3 regions of the Blautia sp. HCN-1074 genome follow, and region 3 is predicted to be linked to each of the others. Evidence: riboswitches for the same ligand, from Rfam matches in the RefSeq annotation. Region 3 holds a riboswitch; each other region holds the start of a gene.

Region 1 (11,001 bases), on a different contig from region 3:
CAGCTGATATCTTTGTTGCCGCGATACTTACCAGATTATCTCTCACACACTCGCATTCCCTTGTAGAAACAGTAATGCTTGCAAATGGCATAAATAATCGATATGCACATACTACCTGAAGCAGCTGTGGCTCATGTACATCCATCGGATTGATTCTGTCATTATTAATGATCGGGCGAAGTCTCGGGCAGGAGAAAGCAATCTCTGCATGAGGGTATTTTCGCTGGAGCAGCCATGCATGATATCCCGTTGCAAAGGCATCTTTCCGGAAATCATCAAGTCCCAGAAGTGCTGCAAATCCTACTCCTCGCATTCCACCTTTTAATGCACGTTCCTGCGCATTCAGACGATATGGAAAAATACGTTTATGTCCTGCCAGATGCAGAGTCTCATACTTATCGGAATTATATGTTTCCTGAAAAACAGTTACATAATCTGCTCCGCATTCATGCAGATACGCATACTCATCAGAGTTCATCGGATATACTTCAAGACCAATAACTTTGAAATATTTTCTTGCAATCTTACATGCTTCTCCAATATATTTTACGTCCGATTTCGCTCTGCTTTCTCCTGTCAGAATCAGAATTTCCTGTAGTCCTGTCTTTGCGATTGCAGACATTTCTTTATCAATTTCTTCTTCATTTAACTGTGCCCTGCGAATCTTGTTATGGCAGTTAAATCCACAATAAATACAATAATTTTCGCAGTAATTAGCGATATAAATCGGTGTAAACATATATACACTGTTTCCAAAATGTTTTCTTGTTTCTATCTGTGCTGCCTGTGCAATCTCTTCCAGCAACGGCAATGCTGCCGGAGAAAGCAATGCCTGAAAATCTTCCAAAGTACGGTTATCATGCGCCAATGCCCTGCGCACATCTGCTGCCGTATATTTATCATAATCATATTCCTGCATTGCGGAGATTACCTGCTCCATTACATCTGACTCTTCCAGAACTTCCATTCCAGGAAGATATTTCATATGATCGATTCTGTTTTTTTTCATGTCCTCCAGAATCACTTCATTTACAATACTTTCATTAAAATGTTCCCCGTGTTCTGGAATTGTTTTTGTTTCTGCTTCCATCTTATATTTCCTCCAAATTTATGTAATATGTTATATATACTAAATAAAAATATCTTAATCATGAAGGAATCCCGTCAGCGGAGAAGATGCACTGCCGCCTTTGTCTAATGTACGGCCAAGACCAGACAGATAAGCACTTCTTCCTGCTTCAATAGCTTTCTTAAATGCTTCTGCCATCACCTGTACATCCCCAGCTGTTGCAATCGCAGTATTTGCCATTACTGCTGAAGCTCCCATCTCCATGGCTTCGCACGCCTGGGAAGGTCTTCCGATTCCTGCATCTACAATGATTGGAAGGTCAATCTCATCAATCAGAATCTGTATAAATTCTTTTGTGCAGAGACCTTTATTTGATCCAATCGGAGAGCCCAGCGGCATGATACAGGCTGCTCCTGCGTTTACCAGATCTCTTGCAACATTTAAATCAGGATACATATATGGCATTACCACAAAGCCTTCTTTTGCAAGAATCTCTGTTGCTTTGATTGTCTCATAATTATCCGGAAGAAGATATTTAGAATCATGCATAACTTCAATCTTTACGAAATCTCCGCATCCGATCTCTCTTGATAATCTGGCGATACGGACTGCCTCCTGTGCATTTCTTGCTCCTGATGTGTTCGGAAGCAAGGTCACATTCTTTGGAATATAATCCAGAATATTTGCAAGTCCGCCTTCATTTGCGCGACGTAAAGCCAGTGTAATAATCTGTGCATCCGCTTTTTCGATACATGCTTTCACCAGATCCAGTGAAAATTTACCTGATCCCAGAATAAAACGGGAGGTAAATTCATGTCCTCCTAAAACTAATTTGTCCTCGTATTTCTTTTCATTATTTGTGTTTGCAATTGTACTCATTATTTATGTCCTTCTTTCCTGAAATATCATAGTTGTTTAACCGAATCAAGTAAGTCCCCTGCGGAGGTTGCGAAGAGCAATAAGCAGTGGGTGGGGACTTACTTGTATCAGCAGCTTCCGCCACCCATAAAGCTTACTATTTCCATTACGTCTCCATCCTTCAAAACAGTGCTCACATACTCTGTTTTTGGCAGAATTTCTTCATTTAACTCTACTGCGATCTGACTGATCACATATCCATTCTGTTCCAGATATTCTTTCACAGAAAATACACCCGGCAGTTCTTTTTTCGTTCCGTTTACTGTAAACATGTTCCTCTCCTTTTCCGGAAATAAATGGGAGTAAAACAGACATTTTTCCATATTTTCATATCAACGGAACAATATGGAAGAATTTCCAATAGTATAAAAAAGGAGTCCACAAAAGAATGTACCCGCGGTGGTGCACCCCTTCATGAACTCTGTTCACTCTCATTTTTCCAATATTCAATTCAAGTCTACCAACAAGTTGTTTTCTCTTGTTGATACACTATAGCAATTCCACAAAATAATGCAAATTGCTGTAGTTACTGTTCATTTTATATTCGGTAACTACTCCTGTTTCAGATAGATATCATATAGCCACATAAAAAAGGAGATACCAAAGTATCTCCCGTAAATTCACTATCATATACGTTCCTACGTTGGCATTATCCAAATCAGGTATAAGGGTCGAAGTTGATGACTTCCTCTCAGCCTGCTGTCACAAGCTCCCCTGTTCTTTTACAGTAATAAAGTATAATATTTTGCAGTCCACATGTCAACTACATTCTAAGTTTTTTATGAAACTCCTGCAGAGTATCTTTGAGACAGAAAATAAATAATGCCGCCACAGTGAGAAAACTAATCCCCGCACAGACAACCGAAGGATATACCAATCTCACAATTCCCGTCCATACAAGAACTATTGGAATCAGTCCCGCAACACCTGCCTGAACAAGATAAAACAGGTATTCTTCCCGTTCCAGACGGTTCACTTTTGCAATTACAGGAATGGAAAACTGTACCGCCAATGCCCCAAAAGGAAGAACAAAATCTACAGACCAGCCTCTCCATCCGATAAACCAATCCCAAAAAATTGCTATCACAGATATGATCAACAGCTGCCACATTTCATTCTTAAGAATGTTCCTTCTTTTAAAATATGCTACCATAACTACCAGCCAGGCACAGGCACATCCCGCCCCTGCAAACCAGAACCAGTTTAACATACCGGTGGTCATAAAATTAATCATCCCACAGACCACTGCTATCGCCAGACACAGAAAACTGAAAGTCTGAACAATTCTCTGGTTCTCTTTCTTCTCCAGTTTCTGTTTCTCTCCATATCCTGGAAATTCATTCTTCAGTTCCCGATGAGCAACTTGTTCTTCACCAAGCATTCTCTGAAAATTTCTCTGAATACTGTCATCCGGTATCTTGGAAGTAAATCCCACAACCATTTCATCTCCATAAGAACAGGAACATATCTGGAGTGAATTGGGACTGGCAAATATCCCAAAATGCTGAATGTATTCTTTATACTCTTCCGGAAGACGGATAATACCAATATTAGAATAAACTGCAGTAATACTTCTGCTTCCCAGATTAGCGCCTATCATCAGGAAATATTTCTTAATCTCCAGCGGAACAGCTCTCACAAAAGGATTCTTTTCGATTCTTACATAGCCATTCATATGCATGGCAATTTTATCTTTCACAAGTTCCTGCTCAAACTGCCTTTTTACATCTGCTACTACTTCTTCAAAGGTTGTTGTTTCTGAAAATGTATATCCGACTTCAATCCAGCCAAAGAAGTTTGTCATGGACTGAGATGGAAAATAATTTCTCAGATTCACCGGTATCATTAATGTTACCGGTCGTTTCTGCTGGTTTTTCGGAATTTCTTCTCTGATAGAACATAACATCATTGCAGTTAACAATACTGTGATAGAAGCACCATAAGAACGCGCCTTCTGATGAATATCCTTCACCGAAAGAACCACCTCTGTGATATGCATATCTGAATGAACCAACTTCTCACCTTTCAGCTTCACTGCTGTCTCTTTCTTCTCTTTATTCTTTGGCATATCGGAAGAATAATACTGCGAAAAACTGTCCTCTTCTTTATCTCCATGAGTGACTTCTTCTGCATTTTCTATTCGCGGAATATCGTCCTGCGGATGAGCCAGAATAAGATAATTCTGCACCAATTCCTGCAAAAAATGCATTGCTCCGGTGCCGTCTGTCAATGCATGAAACACCTCGAAGTTAATCCTGTCTTTATCATAAGTCACCTGAAATAAAAGAGATTTTTTATCCGGAATATACAGGCGGCTGCATGGCGGTTCTGTCTCCTGTTTTACAACCGCTCTGATATCTCTGTGTTCCAGATAAAACCAGAACAATCCTTTTCGCAAAACCGCCTGAAATAATGGATATTTCTCCATTGTCTGATCCAGCGCGGATTGAAGAATTTCTCCGTCGACCTTTTCTTTTAACTGACAGTAAAAACGAAATACTCTGGTATCATTTTTTCCGCTTACCAGTGGAAATGCCAGTGCTGCATTATCCAGTTTTCTCCATTTTGAATATCCTGTATCCATAGTTTTCCTGCTTTCTTTCTCATTATCCTCTTTCGTCACTTACTTAATTCGATTAAAGGATTTTCTCATAACTTTTATTCAAAAATCCATTAATATACTGGAAGCTTTCCTGTACATGCAGAAACTTAATCCCCAGTGCAAAAAATCCATGAAACGCTCCGTGAATTCTATAAACTTCCACATGATTTCCTGCCGCCTGAAGCTTTCTTCCATATACTTCCCCTTCGTCTCTGAGAGGATCATATTCTGCTGTAAGAATTAATGTTTCCGGCAGATTTCTCAGATTTTTTTCAAGAATCGGCGCAAAGTATGGGTTCTGTCTGTCCTCTGCTGTCCTTTGATAAAGAGTAAGGTAATCCTCCATTTTTACCGCTGTCAGCAGATAATCACTGCCATTTTCATGTACTGATCTGTATGGTGATTCCTCTGTATAACAGTTTCCCAATGCCGGATAGATAAGTATCTGCCGGCGCGGTGTAAACTCACCTCTGTCTCTCGCCATCAGACACACTGCCGCAGTCAGATTTCCACCCGCACTGTCACCGATGATCGTAATCTTCTCGGGGTCTGTATTCAGAATCAGCTGGTTCATATAAAGCGCTTTTGCCGCAGCATAACAATCCTCCAATGGAATCGGAAATTTATGTTCCGGCGCCAGCCTGTATTCTACGGAAACCACGATATGTGCAGTTGCCTGAGCCATTCTGGAGCAGACACGATCATAATTCTCTACACTCTCAGTTACCCAGCCTCCGCCATGGAAGAACAGCAGAATTGGAAAGGTATTTCCTTCCACAATCCCTGCCTGCATCGCTTCCTCCGTCGGAAAATACAATCTGATCGGTACTTCATAATCGCCATTATAAACTTTGGCATCCAGTTTTTTCAAAAAAATACGTGTGGCATCCAACTGTTTCAGGTCTGCCATTTTTCTGGAATTTTCTACCTCTATATTTCCATAGGAAAGTGTATGCAAAATTGCTTTCATTGTCTTTGATATCAATATTTTTATTTCCTTTCTACCATATATATTCAGTCGTGGCGCTCCTCTTTATTATCATATGTTTCACAAAATCTGGCAGCAAATGCCGGTGGTTCATCATGTGCATAAAGATGTGAAATATCACCAAATGCACTGATACGGAAGCTCGCAATTCCTTCTCTTCGCTCCTCGGTATTTATTGTTGTAACAGAACTTGGTGCAGCACAAAATCCATGCCACATCACCATCGGAGACACACTTAACAGATGGCTAAGTAACACACACTCCAACCCAAAATGGCAGAAAAATACCAGTGTATCATTATTTGCCTTCTCAGCTCTATAGTAATGTCCCTCCCGCACATATCCATGAGACGCCAGAAGTTCATCAAACTTTCCCGTCACATAGTCATAATAGCCTTTTGCATCCGCTTTCTGTAATCTTTCGTTTTCAAACCAGTGGTCATACTGATAAAATCGCTCGTCCTTCGTCCAGTCCTGCGGAAGCCAGTCCCATAAGATAATCTTTCGGTCTGTAACATCAGGACGGTCGATCAGAACGTCAAACTCTCTCAGCCAGTCACATTCTACAGCGGTGCGATTCATCTTTTTCAAGGTCAGAGAAGCGGTGTCTTTTGCTCTTCCAAGTGGAGAAACATAGAACTCTTTTACATCAAACTTTGACAATTTTTCTGAGAGATATTCTACCTCTTTCCATCCTTTCTCAGTAAGTGAATCAATCGAATAATCCGGATCTCCATGTCGTACGATTATTAATCTCATTTGTATTTCCCTTTCTTGCACTCTCTATCGCATATGATAGTTTATTTTTATTATATATCACAGGGCTTTATATTCCAATATCCCAAGTTGTTTATTCTTTATCAAAATGCTTTCATATTTATTGGCATATTTTTTTCTATCATTCCGCTATATTCTTAATCATTCTCACTATTCGCATAAAAATAGTTTTTTAAGATATTATTTTTTGAAACTTTTCTTCCTTTTTGATGATTTTACTATTATCATATGGTATACTGAATCTATAATAAAACGCAATTTTACAGTAACATTATTATCTATAATCGAAAGGAAAAAATCATGAAAATTCTGGTCTTTGACATCGGTGGAACCGCAATCAAATACGGTATCTGCCAGAGCGGAAAACTCTTGTCAATTAACGAATGTCCTACTGAGGCATATAAGGGCGGACCACATATTCTGCAAACCATTTGTAGTCTCGCCGAACACTCTCTCCCATTTGATGCCATCGGAATTAGTACTGCTGGTCAGGTCAATCCGCAGGAAGGTTCTATTATTTATGCTAACAGCAATATTCCTAATTATACCGGCACACAATTCCAGAAAATCCTGCAGGAACGTTTTCATGTTCCTGTTGCTGTAGAAAATGATGTTAACAGTGCAGCACTCGGAGAGGCCATTTTTGGTGCAGGAAAGGGAAATCATTCTTTTCTGTGCCTTACATATGGAACCGGAATTGGAGGTGCTATTATTGAAAATGGGAAAATTTATCATGGTTCTTCTTTCTCAGCTGGAGAGTTTGGTGCTATTACCACTCATGCAGAAGAAAAGCTTACCAGTACTGACCCATTTGATGGATGTTACGAACGCTACGCTTCTGCCACTGCACTTATCAAAATGGTTTCTTCCGTTGATTCATCGCTTACCAACGGACGCCAGATTTTTGCGAATCTTGAACGACCAGAAATTAAAACTGTTGTAAATAAATGGATTGATGAAATCGTACTGGGACTTGCTACACTAATTCATATTTTTAATCCTTCCTGCATTATTCTCGGAGGTGGTATCATGGTTCAGCCTTATATTCTTAAACAGATTCACACACGAATCCCTCAGATGATAATGTCCAGCTTTACACATGTAGAGATTTTCAGTGCACAACTTGGTAACTCCGCGGGGCTTCTTGGCGCTTATTATTTAGCTTCTCAGAAATTATAAAATTATTATACAATCATGACCATCGGCTTAGCCGGTGGTTTATTTTGCTTCTGCAAGTTTTATTATCGATACTGGCATCTAAAAACTCATTGAAATAAGTTATTCACTCGCAACATCAATTCCCTGCTAATCTCTTTCGAAATCCATCTTTGGATCAGCAGTGCTTCGTCTATTTGCCACACCCCTAACCGTTTTATTGATGATGTTCAGGCACTTTTTCCATATCAAATATCACAGTTCTTATGATGGTTCACATTGTTTTCCCCAACTTCACAATGTTAAACAGAGGCATATCCGACAAAAAGGGTTACCTCTTAGCCTATATCTGCCTCAGGTAACCCTCTCTTTAAAATTCTTTTTAATCAACAAAATTTCTTGATTGCTTCATCAATCATAGATGCGCATTTTTTTATCTGTTTCATATCTTCAGGAATAATTTCCGGCAACGGTTTACGTACTCCTCCAATATTCAGATTTTCACGAATACGAAGAATTTCTTTTATTACTGCATACATATTTCCATGACAACTGCACATTCCATAGATAATTTCATCAGCAGCATACTGAATTTCCCTGGCTTCTTCAATCTTCCCCACATCTGTAAGTTCTTTAATCCTAAGATACAATTCCGGCATCACACCATAAGTACCTCCAATCCCTCCATCTGCGCCCATCGCCAGCCCAGATACAAGCTGCTCATCCGGTCCATTAAAGACCACAAAACCCTTTCCACCCTCCATTTTAAACATTTGAATGTCCTGTACCGGCATAGAACTATTCTTAACAGCTGCTACTCTAGGATTTTTCTTCATCTCACGGAACAAAGGCATTGTAAGAGCTACTCCAGCCAGCTGTGGGATATTATAAATAACGAAATCAGTGTCTGGTGCCGCACTGGAAATATCATTCCAATACTCTGCAATCGCATATTCCGGTAGATGAAAATAAATAGGAGGAATCGCTGCAATTGCATCTACACCCAGAGCCTGCGCATGAGCTGCAAGTTTCTTACTGTCTGAAGTATTATTACAAGCTACATGAGCAATCACGGTAAGTTTTCCCTCAGCCGCCTTCATCACATGCTCCAGAACAATTTTTCTCTCCTCAACGCTCTGGTAAATACATTCTCCTGAAGAACCTCCAACATAAACTCCTTTCACACCTTTTTCAATCAAATGCTTAGTCAATGTCTCCACTCTTTCAGGGCTGATTTCTCCATCATCCTCATAGCACGCATAAAACGCCGGAATAATTCCCTGATATTTTGTGATATCCTTCATTTTATTATCCTCCTGTTATTTTATTTTAATTTTAAAAACCAGCTTATCAACATCACTATTTTCAGTATTTTTTACTTTTACCATATGAACATCCTCCGGAAACACAATTAATACTTTTGCATTATCCATCAAAACCCATGTCGTCACCTTACCATCATATCCAACAAAATCTTTTTCCTCATCCCTTTCTGTCTCAGAAAGATCTTCACAATTGCTTATACCAATTTTTTCATTTCCGCTCAACAAAATATGCATATCTGCATATCTGATATGTCCTTCCCACGAGGCATCTTTCTCCTCTACAGTCTGATAGCAAAAGTGATTTACAAATACTTCATCTTGATCTATCACCGTTTTTCCTTTCCCTAAATCATTTAAATCATATTCCCTAAGAAAACGAATCGCTGTATCAAGATTCTTTGAAATCCCCAAATAAGTCTCTATATTCTTAATCTTCGTATAAATCATATTAGATCTCCCCCTATCTTCTGACTGTTTTATCAAACCATGCTTCTACTTCTCCGTTTACCGCTCTGATTCTAATTGGAAAATTCATATTTACATTTTTGTCTGGATAATCCATTCGAAAGTGGCTTCCTCTGCTTTCTTCTCGAAGTAATTCTGCTTTCAGTACGCAAAGGGCTGTGTTTATCTGTGCCTGTACTACTTGAGTCTTAGCACAAATTTCATCAGATTTACTCCCTGTACCCTGCCCACAGCCACATCTTAGTCTTTCTTTGAGTCTTTCCATTTCTGCTATTCCCTGATTCAGATCATGTTGATTTCTTTCCGGAAAAGAACTCGTGTCCATGATTTCGCGAATTTTTCTTGTTATTTCTAGCACATTATCATTTCCTTTCGGTTCAACTATCACATATCCCCTTGATGACAATTTACCAGACTGTGCCGCATATTCTCCTGCCGCTTTACCAAAAACAATTCCATTAGCTGTAGAGAGACCACCAATTCTGTTTGCACCATGCATCCCTCCCGTGATTTCACCTGCTGCATATAACCCAGGTACACCTGTATATCCATATGAATCAATACAGATTCCTCCATTTGAAGCATGCGCAAACATTCCAATTTTGATAATATCCTTTACTGTCATTCCATATTTCTGATGTAGCCATTCAAAATATGTTTTACTAAATTCAGGCATATTTTTTTCAATATCAGAGCGATATCTAAGTCGTATTCCTCCATGATATCGTTCGCTTAATATCGCAAAATCAATTCCATAATCTCCCAGACTGTATGTAAACGGTCCATGCGTGGAACGTCTGATATATAAGTCTCTATTCTCGTCAAAGAGCGTTTCACCATTAGCATTCAATAATTCAGACCATTGAAACGCTTTCTCATTAAAAACAGTTCCGAAAGCAGGTTCTATATATCCCGGCATAAACTGCTGAAATTCCAGATTTACAGCCTGCGCTCCCACCTTCAGTGCCACCCAATGGCAAAAAGAAGAAACATCTTCTGTTGTCAATCTGCTTTGATATAATCCCGAAAGCCCTCCTGTTGCCAATACAACAGAGCCACTTTTAATCCACATGATTCGTTTCTGATGATATACGATTGCACCATCTATCCGCTGTCCAATCTCTGTTAGATCCAACAAAACAGTATTAGAAAGAATCCTCACATTCTTATCTATTAAGCGTTTTCCAAAAAAAATTTTTATTGCTTCTTTCGAAAGCCCCATCCAATGCCTGTGTTTTCTGTCAAAGCACGGAATAAATTCAGACTGTTGCTTGTCTCTGGCTTCCATTGGTATCAGTCCATTTCTTCTCAGAGATTCTATTCCCGGATCTATTCCATTCACAAATGCCTCTACCAACAACGGATCCGCCATTCCCTCTCCGACAATCTGAATGGATTCTGCCAAATCTTTTTTATCATTCTCTCCATCTGGTGCAATCAGTCCAAATCCCCACGTGCCCGGATAAAAGCTCGCGCCTGAAAACAATTCTCCCTGGCTGATAAGAATCACTCGGGCACCTTTTTCAGATGCCGCATCTGCTGCCTGAAGTCCTGCAATCCCTGATCCGACTATTAGTACATCACATTGCAACTCTGATTCTAATTTCATTTTTCCCCCTTAGTTTTCTCATCCTGATAAAGGAAACACGAAACCATATGTCCCATTTCTCCATGTGATTGTAATTTGGGTTCCTGTTTTTTAC
Region 2 (3,602 bases), on a different contig from region 3:
AGAGAGAAAGATCTGCCGGAGGAAGAATATCTTCTTCTGGCAGAGAAAATATTGAACATCTGCCGGGAATATGATGTTCCCTGTATGCTTCATACTTATATAAATACAGCCAGAAAACTGGAACATCCTTTTATCCATCTTCCGTTATTTCTTCTGAAAGAATACCAAGGAAAACTTGTGAATTTCCGGGGAATTGGATGTTCAGTTCATTCTGTAGAAGATGCCCTGGAAGCACAGAAATTGGGTGCAACTTACCTTACAGCCGGTCACATTTATACAACTAATTGTAAAAAAGGACTTCCGCCAAGAGGACTGAAGTTTCTTTGGGATGTTTGTGATTCTGTGACGATTCCGGTGTATGCAATAGGTGGAATCCATCCAGGAACAGAGCAGATATCTGAAGTGATAGCACGAGGTGCTGCTGGTGGGTGTATTATGTCTGATATGATGAAAATATAGTAAAAGAACATATTAAGCTGTATGAATATTTGAAACAAATGGAAGAAATTTTACTTGATCTGGTTAAATAAGAGAGTGTTAGTTTTGGACTATTTCTGTGATATAAACGGAAATCATATGGATAAAAAATAAGGATTTTTCAGATATAATTATGCGTGTATAGAAATATAAAAGCCACATTTATTCGACGATTACTAATGAATAAAGTAATTCGAAAATGTGGCTTTTATCAGGAGGGGTACAAGCCCCTCCTGATAAAAGAAGGAATCATTCATCAAAAATAGTAACGATTTCTCCATCCAGAATACGATTTGTATTCTTTACAGCACAGAAGTTACCACACATACTGCAGGTATCTTCTTTTTCCGGCTTTGCTTCTGCACGATAGCGTCTTGCTTTCTCCGGATCCATGCTGAGTTTGAACATTTCTTCCCAGTCAAGGCGTTTTCTGGCTTCGCTCATCTTGTAATCCCAATCGGCAGCACCAGGAATTCCTTTTGCAATATCAGCTGCATGGGCTGCGATTTTAGCTGCAATAATACCCTCTTTTACATCAGCTGCATTTGGCAGACGAAGATGCTCAGCAGGAGTTACATAGCACAGGAATGCAGCTCCTGAATATGCAGCAATAGCTCCTCCGATTGCAGATGTGATGTGATCATATCCAGGAGCAACATCTGTTACGAGTGGTCCAAGTACATAGAAAGGAGCACCATGGCACAGTGTTTTCTGAATTTCCATATTGGCTGCGATCTGGTTCATTGGCATATGTCCAGGACCCTCGATCATAACCTGAACATCCTTATCCCATGCACGTTTTGTGAGTTCGCCAAGAGTGATCAGCTCTTCGATCTGGGCAGTATCTGTTGCATCAGCAAGACATCCCGGACGACATGCATCACCGAGACTTAAGGTGATATCGTACTCTCTGCAGATATCAAGGATTTCATCAAAATGTTCATAGAATGGATTCTCTTTTCCTGTCATTTCCATCCATGCGAACATAATAGAACCGCCTCTGGAAACGATATTCATGAGACGTTTATTCTGCTTAAAACGTGCTGCAGTTGCACGATTCATACCACAATGGATAGTCATGAAATCAACACCATCTTCTGCATGCATACGAACGATATCAATCCACTCTTCGGATGTGATTTTTCCAAGAGCTTTGTGGTAATATACAACTGCATCATAGATCGGAACGGTGCCGATCATTGCCGGACATTCGGAAGTGAGTTTGCGGCGGAAGCTTCTGGTGTCACCGTAAGAGCTGAGATCCATGATTGCTTCTGCACCCATTTCTACTGCAGAATGTACCTTTTCATATTCCATATCAACGTCTTTCCAGTCTCTGGAAACACCTAAATTTACATTGATTTTGGTAGTCAGTTTTGCACCGACACCGCTTGGACTGATGCATTTATGATTCTTATTGCATGGGATAATGACCTGTCCTTTTGCAATCAGTTCTCTTAATTCTTCCACATCAAAATGTTCTTTCTCTGCTACGATTTCCATCTGCGGTGTGATGATTCCGTGACGCGCTGCGTCCATCTGTGTTGTGTACTGTGTCATTTTTTCCTCCTTGCCCTGCACTGTGGGCTTCTAAATGAACTGCGCCTCCTGCATATAGCAGGGACTTGCACCTGCGCATATTCGTAAGTTTTCGGGTAAACTTTTGCGATGTGACAGAGAGTGGTGCCCCCGGTCTGTCGTAATAATTAAGATGGGGAAGTGATCTATATGACAATATATGAACGTAAAAATATCCGAAGAAATATATTTTTTATATATTATTATGAATTTCCCTGGATTTTTTCGGATAAAAAAGGAAAGACTGCAATACGCCAACAAGCATACTGCAGTCCGGAAGAACTATAACTTTCCCTACGTTGGCATTATCCAAATCAGGTTATGGGTTAAAGCGATACAGCTTACTCTCAGCCTGCTTACACAAGCACCCCTTGTCTTAATTGCTCACATTGTAACACTTTGATATGAGAAAGTCAATAACAATTCATGATCCAAAGTGGTCAAACTAAAGACATATTATATACTTTAGCATAGGAATGCCATGTTTTGTTCTTGACTTTTTTATTGGCAATTATTTTAATTCCATATTTGAAATTCTTTTTCATTCCTGTAAGAGTGAATGAGTTGGAAGTAGTTGTATTCACTTTTTTGAAAGAACTGTTTCCCGGGTATTTGATATAAACAGTATAGTTTGTTGCACCGGAAATTCTATTCCATTTTACAGACATTGAAGTGCTTGTATTACCCGCTTTCTGAAGTGTAACACCAGTAGCAACGTATCTGGTTGTAGCTGAAGAACTTACATAACGTTTATTATTCAGAATGATGTACGGATAAATTTTCACCTGATAAAATGCAGTTCCGGACATAGGCAGGGTAAAGGAATATCTGGTATTAAAGTACTTTGTAACAGCTTTTTTAGAAGCGTAGCTTTGATAGATAACTTTATATCCGCTGATGGAATTTGAAGGATTTACAGTAGCCATATTGAAAGTATATCCATTTCCGGCAGCATAAGATGATTTAATATTTACACTGGTATAAAGTGTTGTGCATCCGGCTGTGCGGGAGCTTATTGCTGTTCCGGATGAATTTAAGGCAGTAAGTTTTATGTTGTAGGCAGTACCGGCTTTTAATTTATTTATCGTGACTTTATTTCGGGTATTACCGACATATCCCAGAAATCGGTAAGATGATGAATTAAAATTGCTGATACTGACAGCGTACTTATCAGCATTTGAAACAGAACTCCATTGAACGGTTATGGAATTTACAGAGGCAGCAACCTGTTGGATACCGGATCCAGAAGTAAGATAGGAAGCCGCTGCCGCTTGCGCATCAGAATCATCAACAGAAGGAGTATCTGTGTCTTCCTGAATTGAATTTGCAGACTGTTCTGCCAGTGAAAGTTGTGCAGTTGCTGCAAAAACAGCAGCGGTGGATGAAAATGTAAGAATTGCGCTAAGAGCGATGCTTACGAAAAATTTTTTAAAACTTCTTGCTTTCATGATAAAGACCTCCTTTTTAATACGATAAAATAATAAAAAAACTCCGTTAATGTTAAAAATATTTTAACATAACGGAGTTGGATTTCTGTAATTTCCTGT
Region 3 (11,001 bases):
CCATTGGATTTCTTCTGGAAACTGATTTTGACCGCATTGACGATGCGTGCAGGATTTCGTGGTGGTGAGATTGTACCGTCGTTTTGTATCGGGGCAACGTTTGGATGTGTGATGGGAAACTGGCTGGGACTTTCACCGTCTATCTGTGCGGCATGTGGTATGGCTGCTGTGTTCTGTGGAGTGACAAACTGTCCGATTACATCGATTTTGATTGCATTTGAGATGTTTGGATTTAAGGGTGTTTCTTTTTATCTGATCGCGGTGTCTATCAGTTATGCGGCTTCAGGATATTATGGGCTGTATAAGGATCAGACGATTGTGTATTCGAAGTATAAGGCGAAGTATGTGAATAAGCATACTAGATTTTAACCGAATCAAGGAAGTCCTCTGTTTCAATTGAAAAGATGAATAAGTAGTAGGCAGAGACTTGTTTGCCTCATGGTAACTGACTTAAGAGCAGGAGTGATTTATTGACAAATACAATAAATCCCCTGCTTTTATTATGTTTTTGAATTTCTGCTTTTTAAATTGTAAGTGTATAATGGAAATTATAGAAAGTAACATAAGGTAAATGCAGACCTTAATTTATCTATAGCAATTCCAGAAAATAATGCAAATAAGACAGTTCGGCAGAATGCGAAGGACAAGGAAGATATCTGCAGGCGTGCTGACGCAGGGTTTTGCGTTCTGATGGGTTGGCTTATTGCAGTATTTTTTGGAATTGCGATAGGAAGGGCAGGTGAGAAAAATATATTACGTTGGAATTGATATTGGATCGACAGCTTCTAAAACGGTTGTGACTGGTGATAAGGAAATTAAATTTGTGCTTCCTACAGGTTGGAGTAGTAAGGAGACGGCTTCAGAAATTGCTTCAAGACTTCTGGCTGAAGGAATTGATGTAAAGGGTGAAGTGGTTCGAGTAGCCGCTACAGGGTATGGACGTGTGGCGGTGGATTATGCGGATTTTGTGATAACGGAGATTACGTGTCATGGAAGAGGCGGAAGAGAAATGGCGGGAAATGACTGCGCTATTATTGACGTAGGCGGTCAGGACACGAAGGTAATTCTGGTAGAGCAGGGGATGATCCAGGATTTTCTTATGAATGATAAATGTTCTGCAGGGACGGGCAAGTTTCTGGAGATTATGGCGAACAGGCTGGGAGTTACGATTGAGGAATTATTTGAACTGGCCTCACAGGGTAATGCGGTACCAATCAGTTCGCTATGTACGGTGTTTGCGGAGTCTGAAGTGATCAGTATGATCGGAGAGGGACGAAGCAGGGAAGATATTGCGGCGGGAGTGGTTCATTCTGTGGCAGAAAAGGTAGCTCAGCTTGCAAGGAGAAAACAGCTTCCTGGGACAGTGATTCTTACGGGAGGACTGAGTGAATGTCCGTATTTTGCAGAGATTCTCTCGGAGAAACTGGAATGTAATGTCAGTGCTATGAGAGAAGGAAGGTATGCAGGAGCACTTGGCGCGGCATTACTTGCAAGAGAGAAAACGAAATAAATGAAATAAAACTATATAAGAAAGAGAGGTACATATAAAATGGAAGTAATTAAAGATTTACCTGAAGTATTTGAGGAGTTTGCAGAGCAGAGGAAGAATTCATTTCTTGCAATTAAGAAGATTAAGGACCAGAATATTCCGGTTATTGGTTCTTACTGTACTTATTTTCCACAGGAGATCGCGATGGCGATGGGTGCGGCTTCTGTAGGTTTATGTTCGATGTCTGATGAGACGATTCCGGTGGCTGAGCAGACACTGCCGAAAAATCTCTGCCCATTGATCAAGGCAAGCTATGGTTTTGCAGTGACGGATAAATGTCCATTCTTTTATTTTTCAGATGTTGTAGTTGGAGAGACTACCTGTGATGGTAAAAAGAAAATGTATGAGTTTATGTCTGAGTTTAAAGATGTATTTATTCTGGAACTTCCGCATAAACAGACAGAGGCTGCATTGCAGTATTGGAAGAGTGAAATTATCCGATTCAAGGAATATCTGGAGAAGAAATTTGACGTGGAAATTACAGAGGAGAAACTGCGTGAAGCAGTTCGTATCAGTAATGAAGGACGTCGCGCATTGAAAGATTTCTATGAGTTGATGAAAATGGATCCGGCACCGATGAAAGGAGAAAATCTTTACAATGTTTTGTATGGAACAACCTTTAAATTTGACCGTTCTAAGGTTCCGGCAGAGATTGATGCACTGACAGCGAAGGTAAAAGAAGAATATGCAGCAGGCAAAAATGAAGGAAAGAAACATCGTATCCTGATCACAGGATGTCCAATGGGCGGAGCTACGATGAAAGTTGTGAAGGCCATTGAAGAAAACGGCGGCGTGGTTGTTGCTTTTGAAAACTGTTCCGGTGCAAAGAGTGTGGACAGACTGATTGATGAGAGTGATCCGGATATCTATGAGGCAATTGCGAGACGTTATCTGAATATCGGATGTTCAGTTATGACTCCGAATCCGAATCGTTTTGAGCTTCTGAATGAGCTGATTGATGAATATCAGGTAGAGGCAGTTGTGGAGATGACTTTACAGGCCTGTCATACATATAATGTGGAAGCTGGTAAGGTTGGCAGATTTGTAAGGGAAGAAAAGAAGATTCCGTATCTTCATGTGGAGACTGATTATTCTCAGTCGGATGTGGGACAGCTGAATACACGAATTGCTGCGTTGATCGAGATGCTGTAATTCAGGAGTGGGGTATGTGTATTTCTGTCAGTAGAGAAAGCTGAGTGTTAATATCCACTGGACGAATACATTTATGCACTGTGAATTATGTTTTGGTGAATAAGCTCAGAAAATACAAAGTAAATAATAACAGAAAAGGCATGTAAATCTTTTAAAAACAGAAAGAGTTTGCATGCTTTTTGCATTGCAGGAAAGATTAAGAAATGGTAAAGTAAATGCTGTGCTGTAAAATTAAAAATAGGATTTTACTATAAATAAGTGGCAGTTACGGAGATTAAGGATAACGCTGCGAATGAAAAACCTATGAAAAATTGAGGGAAAGAAGGAGAATTTTACTTGGAAAAAAATAATCAAGGTACGCGGGAAGCGAATTCACTGGGACAAAATCCACTTGGTGTAGCACCGATGGGTGGACTGATCGCAAAGTTTGCGATTCCTGCGATTATCAGTATGCTGGTCAGCGCAATGTACAATATTGTGGACCAGATTTTTATCGGACAGGGTGTGGGAATGCTGGGAAATGCAGCTACCAATGTGGCATTTCCTGTTACGACGATTGCCACTGCACTGGCGTTGCTTCTGGGAATCGGAGGTGCGTCGAATTATAATCTGGAAATGGGAGCAGGACGGGAGAAGAAGGCCAGTGGGATTGCAGGTACGGCTTTATCTTCACTGGTAATCAGTGGTGTGATTCTTGCGGTGATTGTTCTGGTGTTTTTGAAACCGTTGCTGACATTGTTTGGGGCAACTACGGATGTGATGCCGTATGCGGTTGATTATACAGGAATTACTGCATTTGGACTTCCGTTTTATATTTTGTCTGTTGGCGGCAATCATGTTGTCAGAGCGGACAGAAGCCCGACTTATTCTATGACTTGTATTATGATAGGTGCGGTTATCAATACGATTCTTGATCCATTATTTATTTTTGTATTTGGATGGGGAATTAAGGGCGCTGCATGGGCAACTGTGATTGGGCAGATCGTTTCTGGAATTCTGGTAGTTGTATATTTTTGGAAATTCCGAAATATGAGTCTGACAAGTGAGATGCTGAAACCGAGAATGAGATACCTGAAGGCAATTATTTCACTGGGGCTTGCTTCCTGTATTAACCAGATTGCCATGGCAATTGTGCAGATCGTGCTGAATAATATTCTGCGTTATTATGGTGGAAATTCGGTTTATGGAAGTGATATTCCGATTGCGTGTGTTGGAGTTATTTCTAAGGTAAATCAGGTATTTATGGCTATCTGCATTGGAATTTCTCAGGGAAGTCAGCCAATCTGGGGATTTAATTACGGAGCGAAAAAATATGACAGAGTTCGACAGGCGTATTGTTATTCTGTAACTGCCTGTACGGTAATCGCAACGATATTCTTTTTATGTTTCCAGCTGTTTCCACACCAGATTGTGGGGATTTTTGGAACAGGAAGTGATCTGTATTTCCAGTTTGCGGAACGTTATCTGAAAATCTTTATGTTTATGACATTTGCAAATGGAATTCAGCCAATGTCATCCGGATTCTTTACATCTATTGGAAAGGCGAAGCTGGGTATTGTTATGTCACTGACACGACAGGTAATTTTCCTGTTGCCATTGATTGTTATCTTCCCGTTATTTATGGGAATTGATGGCGTGATGTATGCAGGTCCGATTGCTGATGCTGCGGCATTTGTGCTGGCGATTGTGTTTGCCAGAAGAGAGTTGGCGAAGATGCGTGGAGCGGAGGCGTAAGATACTTAAGAAATATAATAGAATAGCAAGAGTTTAACCGAATCAAGTAGCGAAAGCGGATGGCGAATATCCGATTGATTGTTATAAAAGCATATAGAATAAGAAATTTTTTATTTTAGTAAAAGAAAAAGTCCTTCCGAGATTAATGAGATAAGAATTTATCTGAAGCATCTGGAAGGACTTTTTTAATAGGAGGGTATTTTTAAGCTGCTTTCGATACATAGTTTTACACGGAATAACTGTTATGCAGTTTATTCGGAGAGACTTACTTGATTCGGCTAAAAAATATCCTGCTGTGTAAGATTATAAAACTGATCGAACAGTTCCACCTGGAAACTTCCGGGACCGGAGCTGTTTTTTTCTGCTTTTTCCCCGGCAATGCCAAATTCTGTAGCAGCAGATACGGCAGCAGTGAACGGATCGGTAACTGCCAGATAAGTAGCACAGATCATTCCAAGCATACATCCGGTTCCGGTAATCTGCGACATGGCAGGAGTGCCGCGCATAATGAATGTACATTTGTCGGCTGAGACAACCATATCTTCTTTTCCGGTAATAAGGAGTGTGGTGTTCCACTGAGCTGCTTTTTCCTGGAAGAGTTCCAGCAGGTGGGAACGGTTGGCGTCTGTGAGCGTATCCTGTGTACCTGCGTCGATACCGATCGCGTGAGCGGTCTGTCCAGACATCGCAAGGAGTTCGGACATATTTCCTTTTAGAAGTTCTGGCATATGAATGTTCATAAGTTTTTGCGCAAATTCATAGCGAAGAGTACTGCATGCAGTTCCTACCAGATCGAGCATGACTGGAATATGAATACTGCCGGCAGTTTTTAAGGATTTCGGCATGGACGCCATACGGGCATCGGTGATGTTCCCGAGGTTTAATGCCAGTGCCTGCGCGTGGCTGGTGATTTCGGCTACTTCCGCAGGGTGTTCTGCCATGATTGGGCGGCCTCCTGCCGCCAGGATGATATTGGCACAGTCATGGATAGAAATCGGATTAGTGATGCAGTGAATCAGCGGCTGTGCTGCTCTGGTGAGTTGTCTGGTTCTTGTCTGATTTTCGATCATATACTTTTGCTCCAAGGCTTTGCTGAAATTTGGCAAGCATTCCTGAGTGGCTTAATGCTTTCAGGAAGAAGTAGGCGATGGTACCGCCCATGCAGGTTGCTGCCAGAAACATTGGTGTGTAAAAGAATGCGTTCAGTCCACTTCTTCCCATAAGAAATGCCATGACAGGATAGGAAACCAGAGAACCGATAATACCGGTTCCGAAGATTTCACCGATCACTGCGCAGATGATTTTTCCATGGGATGCGCGGTAGAAAACACCGGATAAAAATGCACCGAATACGGCACCTGTCAGTGCCAGTGGTGGGATACCCATAAACATCATACGGATAATTCCGATGAGAGTGGCACACAGAAGTGAATACCATGGTCCCAGAAGTACGGAACAGACGATGTTGATCAGGTGTGCGGTCGGGCACATTCCCTCGATTCTCAGAATTGGTGAAATGACTACGCCGATGACAACCATCATGGCGAGCATAACCATTCGGAATGTTTTTGCTCTGTCTGTGTTCATTGTGAACCTCCTTAAGTTGTGGAATATAAAAAATCTGCCGGAATAATACACTGGCAGATTTCGATTCATTCATACATTCCCTACGCTGGCATTATCCATATCAGGTGCGGTCGAAGATATATCTTCCTCTCAGCCTGTCACACAGGCTCCCGTTGTTATTATCCATATGCAAATTTTTTACTGCTGTTAGGGTAACACAACAGTATGGAAAAGTCAATGAGAGATGATTGTAACTGGTTTTGGTTCGTGTTACAATTTAATCAAATCAAACAAGTAGCGAAGACGGATTGTGTATATCCGTCTGGTCTGTAAACTAGGTCAGGAGGATACGGTCATGGCGAAAAAATTTTGCATTACAGGAACTTGTGTTCCAGAGAAAAACTATATGGTAGATATCAGTGACAGAATTGACCGCATCACAAAAGATTACATCGAACAAGGACAATACTTCACGATAAACCGTGCGCGGCAGTATGGGAAAACAACGACTTTATTTTTACTGGAAAGAAAACTCAGGGAAGATTATCTGGTATTGAGTTTGAGTTTCGAGGCGGCAGATGAATATTTTGAATCTTTGACCAGTCTGGCAGAAGGACTGGTGCTTGATATTGGAGAATGTCTTCGGGAACAGAATGTTGCGGAGAAAACGGTAAATGACTGGATCAGCCCTCTTTCTGAAAAGTTTCCAATGCGTTCGCTTGGAATGAAAATCACATCATTGTGTAAATCATGTGGAAAAAAGATAGTTTTGATGATAGATGAAGTGGATAAAAGTTCTGATAATCAGATTTTTCTTTCTTTTCTCGGACTGCTGAGAGAGAAATATCTGAAATGGCAGCAGGGGAAGGATTCTACATTTCAGTCAGTGGTTCTGGCAGGTGTGCATGATGTAAAAACTTTAAAACTAAAACTGCATCCACAGGAGGAATCGAAGTATAACAGTCCATGGAATATAGCAGTAGATTTTCGTCTGGACATGAGCTTTTCAGTTAAAGATATTGAAAGCATGCTGAATGAATATGAGCGGGATTATCAGACGGGAATGAATATCCGGGAAATCAGTCAGCTGATTTATGATTATACAAGCGGTTACCCGTATCTGGTTTCGCGGATATGCCAGATTATGGATGAGCGGATTTTGGGAACGGATGAATTTTTGACAAATGTGTTGGTATGGACAAAAGAGGGAGTTCTGGAAGCAGTGAAATTGTTATTAAAAGAGCCAAACACATTGTTTGATGATATGACGAAGAAATTGCTGGATTATCCTAAATTGAAAGAGATGATGCAGAGTATTTTGTTCTCAGGAGTAAGTTTTCCGTTTAAGAGAGAAACTCCGTTAATTAATCTGGGAGTGACATTTGGATTTCTTAAGGATAATCATGGAATTGTTGCGATTTCTAACAGAATTTTTGAGACACAGTTGTATGATTTGTTCTTAGCTGAGATGGCAATTAATGATGCGATGTATGTGGCGGCGGTTTCTGACCGGAATCAGTTTATTATTTCCGGAATGCTTCAGATGGATCTGGTTATGAAGAAATTTTATGAGCATTTTGAAGAAATTTATTCCGATAATGATCAGAAATTTATTGAGGAAAATGGAAGAAAATTATTCCTGCTGTATTTAAAACCAATCATTAATGGGACAGGAAATTATTATATTGAGGCGAGAACGCGAGATAATAAGAGAACAGATATTATTATTGATTATAGAGGAAAGCAGTTTATTATTGAGCTGAAAATCTGGCATGGTGATGAGTATAATAAACGTGGGGAAAAGCAGTTGTTTGAGTATCTGGAAATTTATAAACAAGAGAGAGGATATCTTTTGAGTTTTAATTTTAATAAGCAGAAGAAGACAGGGATTCATGAGATAAGATACAAAGAGAAAAAGATTCTTGAGGTTGTGGTGTAGATGTCGGTTTGGTAAGTTTTATGTAGAAAGATTTGGAAATAAAATGCCTTGAAAATTTGAGAGGATATATTATATATACTCTTATATTCAAGGCATTTTACTACTTTATACTTCTGATTACATTCCAGAAGGATTCAGAAATCGATAGCAGATTTGTCTGTTCCATAATTCTCCTGCTTTTGTAATGTGATATGGAAAGTCAAAATTTCCTGGGGCATCCAGGTAACTTTGAAATTCAAATGCAAGAGCACAGCTTGGGCTTGTGAGTTGATTATCTTTCAGCTTTATTCCGTTTTCAAAATAACCTCCAGAGTATATAACTGCGCAAGGAGCGTCAGATGTAATCTGAAGTTGAATGGAATTGTCTGGGGAAGTGCATGTCAGGTCAGGCGTATTTGGTGAAGACAACGGCATTGTAATTCTTTCATTTTTATCATGATTTGGACTATCATGGTTTAGGATAAATTCGTGATTAAATCCTTTGTTTCGTTTCAGCTGTATATCGTCCGGATATGCTTGCATCTGTTCCAGAAGTGATATGGACCGACGAAAATCAAAAGGTGTGTTTTTAACTGATGCAATGCTTTCAGGAATGAATTCAGGTGTATTGCAGATATATTTGTCAGCCTGAATCTGCAGTTTATGAGTTAGTGCAGAACTGGAATAATCACCGGACAGATTGAAATATGTATGGTTTGAAATATTAAAATATGTATCTTTATCAGAAATTGCCTCATATCGTAAGGTGAGAGTATGATCTTCTTTTAGTGTATAGATGGCTTTTATTTCCCGTTTTCCGGGAAATCCATCCAGACCGTCTTCTAATATGATTCTAAAAATTACAGTAGCACTTTCTACTAAAGTATGGTTATGTTGAGCGGGACATATATCAGTGGTAGTTTCGATAGAAAAGGCATCGGTAGCATTAGTGTGAGTGGAATATTTATCGGAAGAAATCAGCCTGTTATCAAAGTTATCTTTAGTATCAATTTCAGCAGATACGAGTTCCCAGTTTTTAAAAGATGCATTATGAGATCCACCATGAAGAGTATGAGTATTATTTTCATTAAGCGATAAAGAGTAAACGCTGTCATTTATAGAAAGTTTCCCATGTGAAATACGTCCTGCGCATGGGGCAAGTGTGGCACCGGCATAGAGTGAATTGGAAAAATAAGCGGTATCCTCATCAAAAGCAAGCGCAATATTTTTTAAGCCACCATCAGAAGCAGGGAAAAGAATTTGACGAATGGAGGCTCCGATGGAGCATAAGGTTACAGAAAAACCGTCATTACAGGTCAGCCTGATAGTGATATATTGCCTGCATATATCAGAAAATGGTGATTTTTTAGTACTTTGACTGATTAACATATCAAATATTCCTCACTTTCATATTACAATTCAGATTGTACTTTTTTATTATGGTACATAGCCATACTGTAACGTAAAAACAGTATTTTTTCAAGAAAAAATAAAATGATAGTTATAAAAATGACGGAGAAAGATAAAAAAACAAGGGAAAAACAGATAAAGAAAACATAATTGCATAAAATATAAATCTATAAAATGTAAAAAGTGTATAAAAACGAAAATCATTTCGTGAAATTATAAACAAGCTACACAAAAATAGCAATTTTTTTAAACTCCATAGCAATTTCAAGTAATGCAATACGGAAGCATCACGTCTATAATAAAACTCAGATAAGGTTACTGGTTACAGAGTGAACGGTAATCAGATAAGAGAAGGAGGGAAAGCACATGAGTAGTGTACTCGAGTTTAAAAATATCTCAAAGTATTTCCCTGGTGTAAAAGCGCTGGATAATATATGTTTCAAAGCATATGGCGGAGAGGTACTTGCATTTCTTGGAGAAAATGGTGCCGGAAAATCCACATTGCTGAAAGTACTTAATGGAGATTATCAACCGACAAATGGAGAATATCTTCTGGATGGTGTACAGAAACATTTCAGTTCCCCCCACGAAGCAATTCAGGAAGGAATCAGCGTAATATATCAGGAACGCCAGATTCTGCTGGAACTGAGTGTGGCTGAGAATATTTATCTGGGACGTATGCCATCAAAGAAATTTGGAATTATTGATAAATCTAAAGCAAATCAGATGGCACAGAAAATTATTGATGATTTTGGGCTTCCAATATCGCCGACAACCAAGGTTAAAGATTTAAGCATTGCATATCAGCAGATGGTAGAGATTATGAAGGCATACAGCCGTGAAAATCTTAAAGTTATCTGTTTTGATGAACCTACAGCCAGTTTAAGTGATGCAGAGATTGACAGCCTTTTTGAAGTTATAGCGAAACTGAAAGCTCAGGGCAAGATTATTATTTATGTATCTCATCGAATGAAAGAAATTCAGCAGATTGCAGATAAAGTAGCAATCTTTAAAGATGGTCATTATGTAGATACAGTAATTACAAAAGAAGTTCCGGAACAGCAGCTGATCAAGATGATGGTTGGACGTGATCTGGGTGATATCTTTAAGAACCTGGACAGAAACGATAAGATTGGTGATGTTCTTCTGGAAGTTAAAGGCGTATCTTCAGATTATGTAAAAGAGAATTCCTTTGTACTTCATAAAGGAGAGGTACTTGGTTTCTCAGGTCTGGTAGGAGCCGGAAGAACAGAATTGATGAGAGCCATTATTGGCGCAGATAAAATGAAAACCGGTGAGGTTTATCTGGAAGGTAAAAAAATCGTAAACAGATCTCCGAAGGAAGCAATGGATAACGGTATCGTACTGGTGCCTGAAGACCGTAAACTGCAAGGTATTCTAAGTAACCTGAGTATTGCAGGAAACATCAATATTGCACTGATGGATAAGAATTCGAATAAACTTGGTGTGATAGATAAGAAGAAAGAAGCGGAAGAAGCTGACTGGGGAATCAGAGAGTTTAAAGTTAAAACACCATCCCCTGATAAAAAGATTGTAGAGCTTTCCGGTGGTAATCAGCAGAAATGTATTGTTGCCAGAGGAATTGCAACGAATCCGAAAGTCCTGATCCTGGATGAGCCTACGAAGGGTATTGACGTAGGTGCAAAATCAG

Evidence for each region. A riboswitch is a leader RNA that binds a small molecule or an ion and turns the genes downstream of it on or off. The one in region 3 is predicted to bind thiamine pyrophosphate.
Region 1: it holds a riboswitch for thiamine pyrophosphate, as region 3 does, so the genes downstream of both, thiS (sulfur carrier protein ThiS) here and thiW (energy coupling factor transporter S component ThiW) in region 3, are expected to answer to the same signal.
Region 2: it holds a riboswitch for thiamine pyrophosphate, as region 3 does, so the genes downstream of both, thiC (phosphomethylpyrimidine synthase ThiC) here and thiW (energy coupling factor transporter S component ThiW) in region 3, are expected to answer to the same signal.

What each region holds. Positions count from the first base shown of each region.
Region 1 covers NZ_JBBKBP010000029.1:21,885-32,885, forward strand. The annotation lists gene thiH (2-iminoacetate synthase ThiH) at 1-1,090, opposite strand, end outside; gene WKT11_RS17515 (thiazole synthase) at 1,145-1,948, opposite strand; gene thiS (sulfur carrier protein ThiS) at 2,056-2,259, opposite strand; TPP riboswitch at 2,605-2,713, opposite strand; gene WKT11_RS17525 (DUF6320 domain-containing protein) at 2,751-4,571, opposite strand; gene WKT11_RS17530 (alpha/beta hydrolase) at 4,624-5,559, opposite strand; gene WKT11_RS17535 (histidine phosphatase family protein) at 5,604-6,335, opposite strand; gene WKT11_RS17540 (ROK family protein) at 6,654-7,532, shown strand; gene WKT11_RS17545 (dihydrodipicolinate synthase family protein) at 7,895-8,812, opposite strand; gene WKT11_RS17550 (YhcH/YjgK/YiaL family protein) at 8,828-9,316, opposite strand; gene WKT11_RS17555 (FAD-dependent oxidoreductase) at 9,294-10,907, opposite strand; gene WKT11_RS17560 (ABC transporter ATP-binding protein) at 10,904-11,001, opposite strand, start outside.
Region 2 covers NZ_JBBKBP010000029.1:18,022-21,623, reverse strand. The annotation lists gene WKT11_RS17505 (thiamine phosphate synthase) at 1-459, shown strand, start outside; gene thiC (phosphomethylpyrimidine synthase ThiC) at 727-2,037, opposite strand; TPP riboswitch at 2,329-2,437, opposite strand; gene WKT11_RS17495 (fibronectin type III domain-containing protein) at 2,496-3,503, opposite strand.
Region 3 covers NZ_JBBKBP010000020.1:67,136-78,136, reverse strand. The annotation lists gene WKT11_RS15125 (chloride channel protein) at 1-369, shown strand, start outside; gene WKT11_RS15120 (acyl-CoA dehydratase activase) at 749-1,510, shown strand; gene WKT11_RS15115 (double-cubane-cluster-containing anaerobic reductase) at 1,550-2,701, shown strand; gene WKT11_RS15110 (MATE family efflux transporter) at 3,107-4,435, shown strand; gene thiM (hydroxyethylthiazole kinase) at 4,714-5,505, opposite strand; gene thiW (energy coupling factor transporter S component ThiW) at 5,435-6,022, opposite strand; TPP riboswitch at 6,082-6,185, opposite strand; gene WKT11_RS15095 (GxxExxY protein) at 6,357-7,940, shown strand; gene WKT11_RS15090 (aldose epimerase family protein) at 8,058-9,308, opposite strand; gene WKT11_RS15085 (sugar ABC transporter ATP-binding protein) at 9,696-11,001, shown strand, end outside.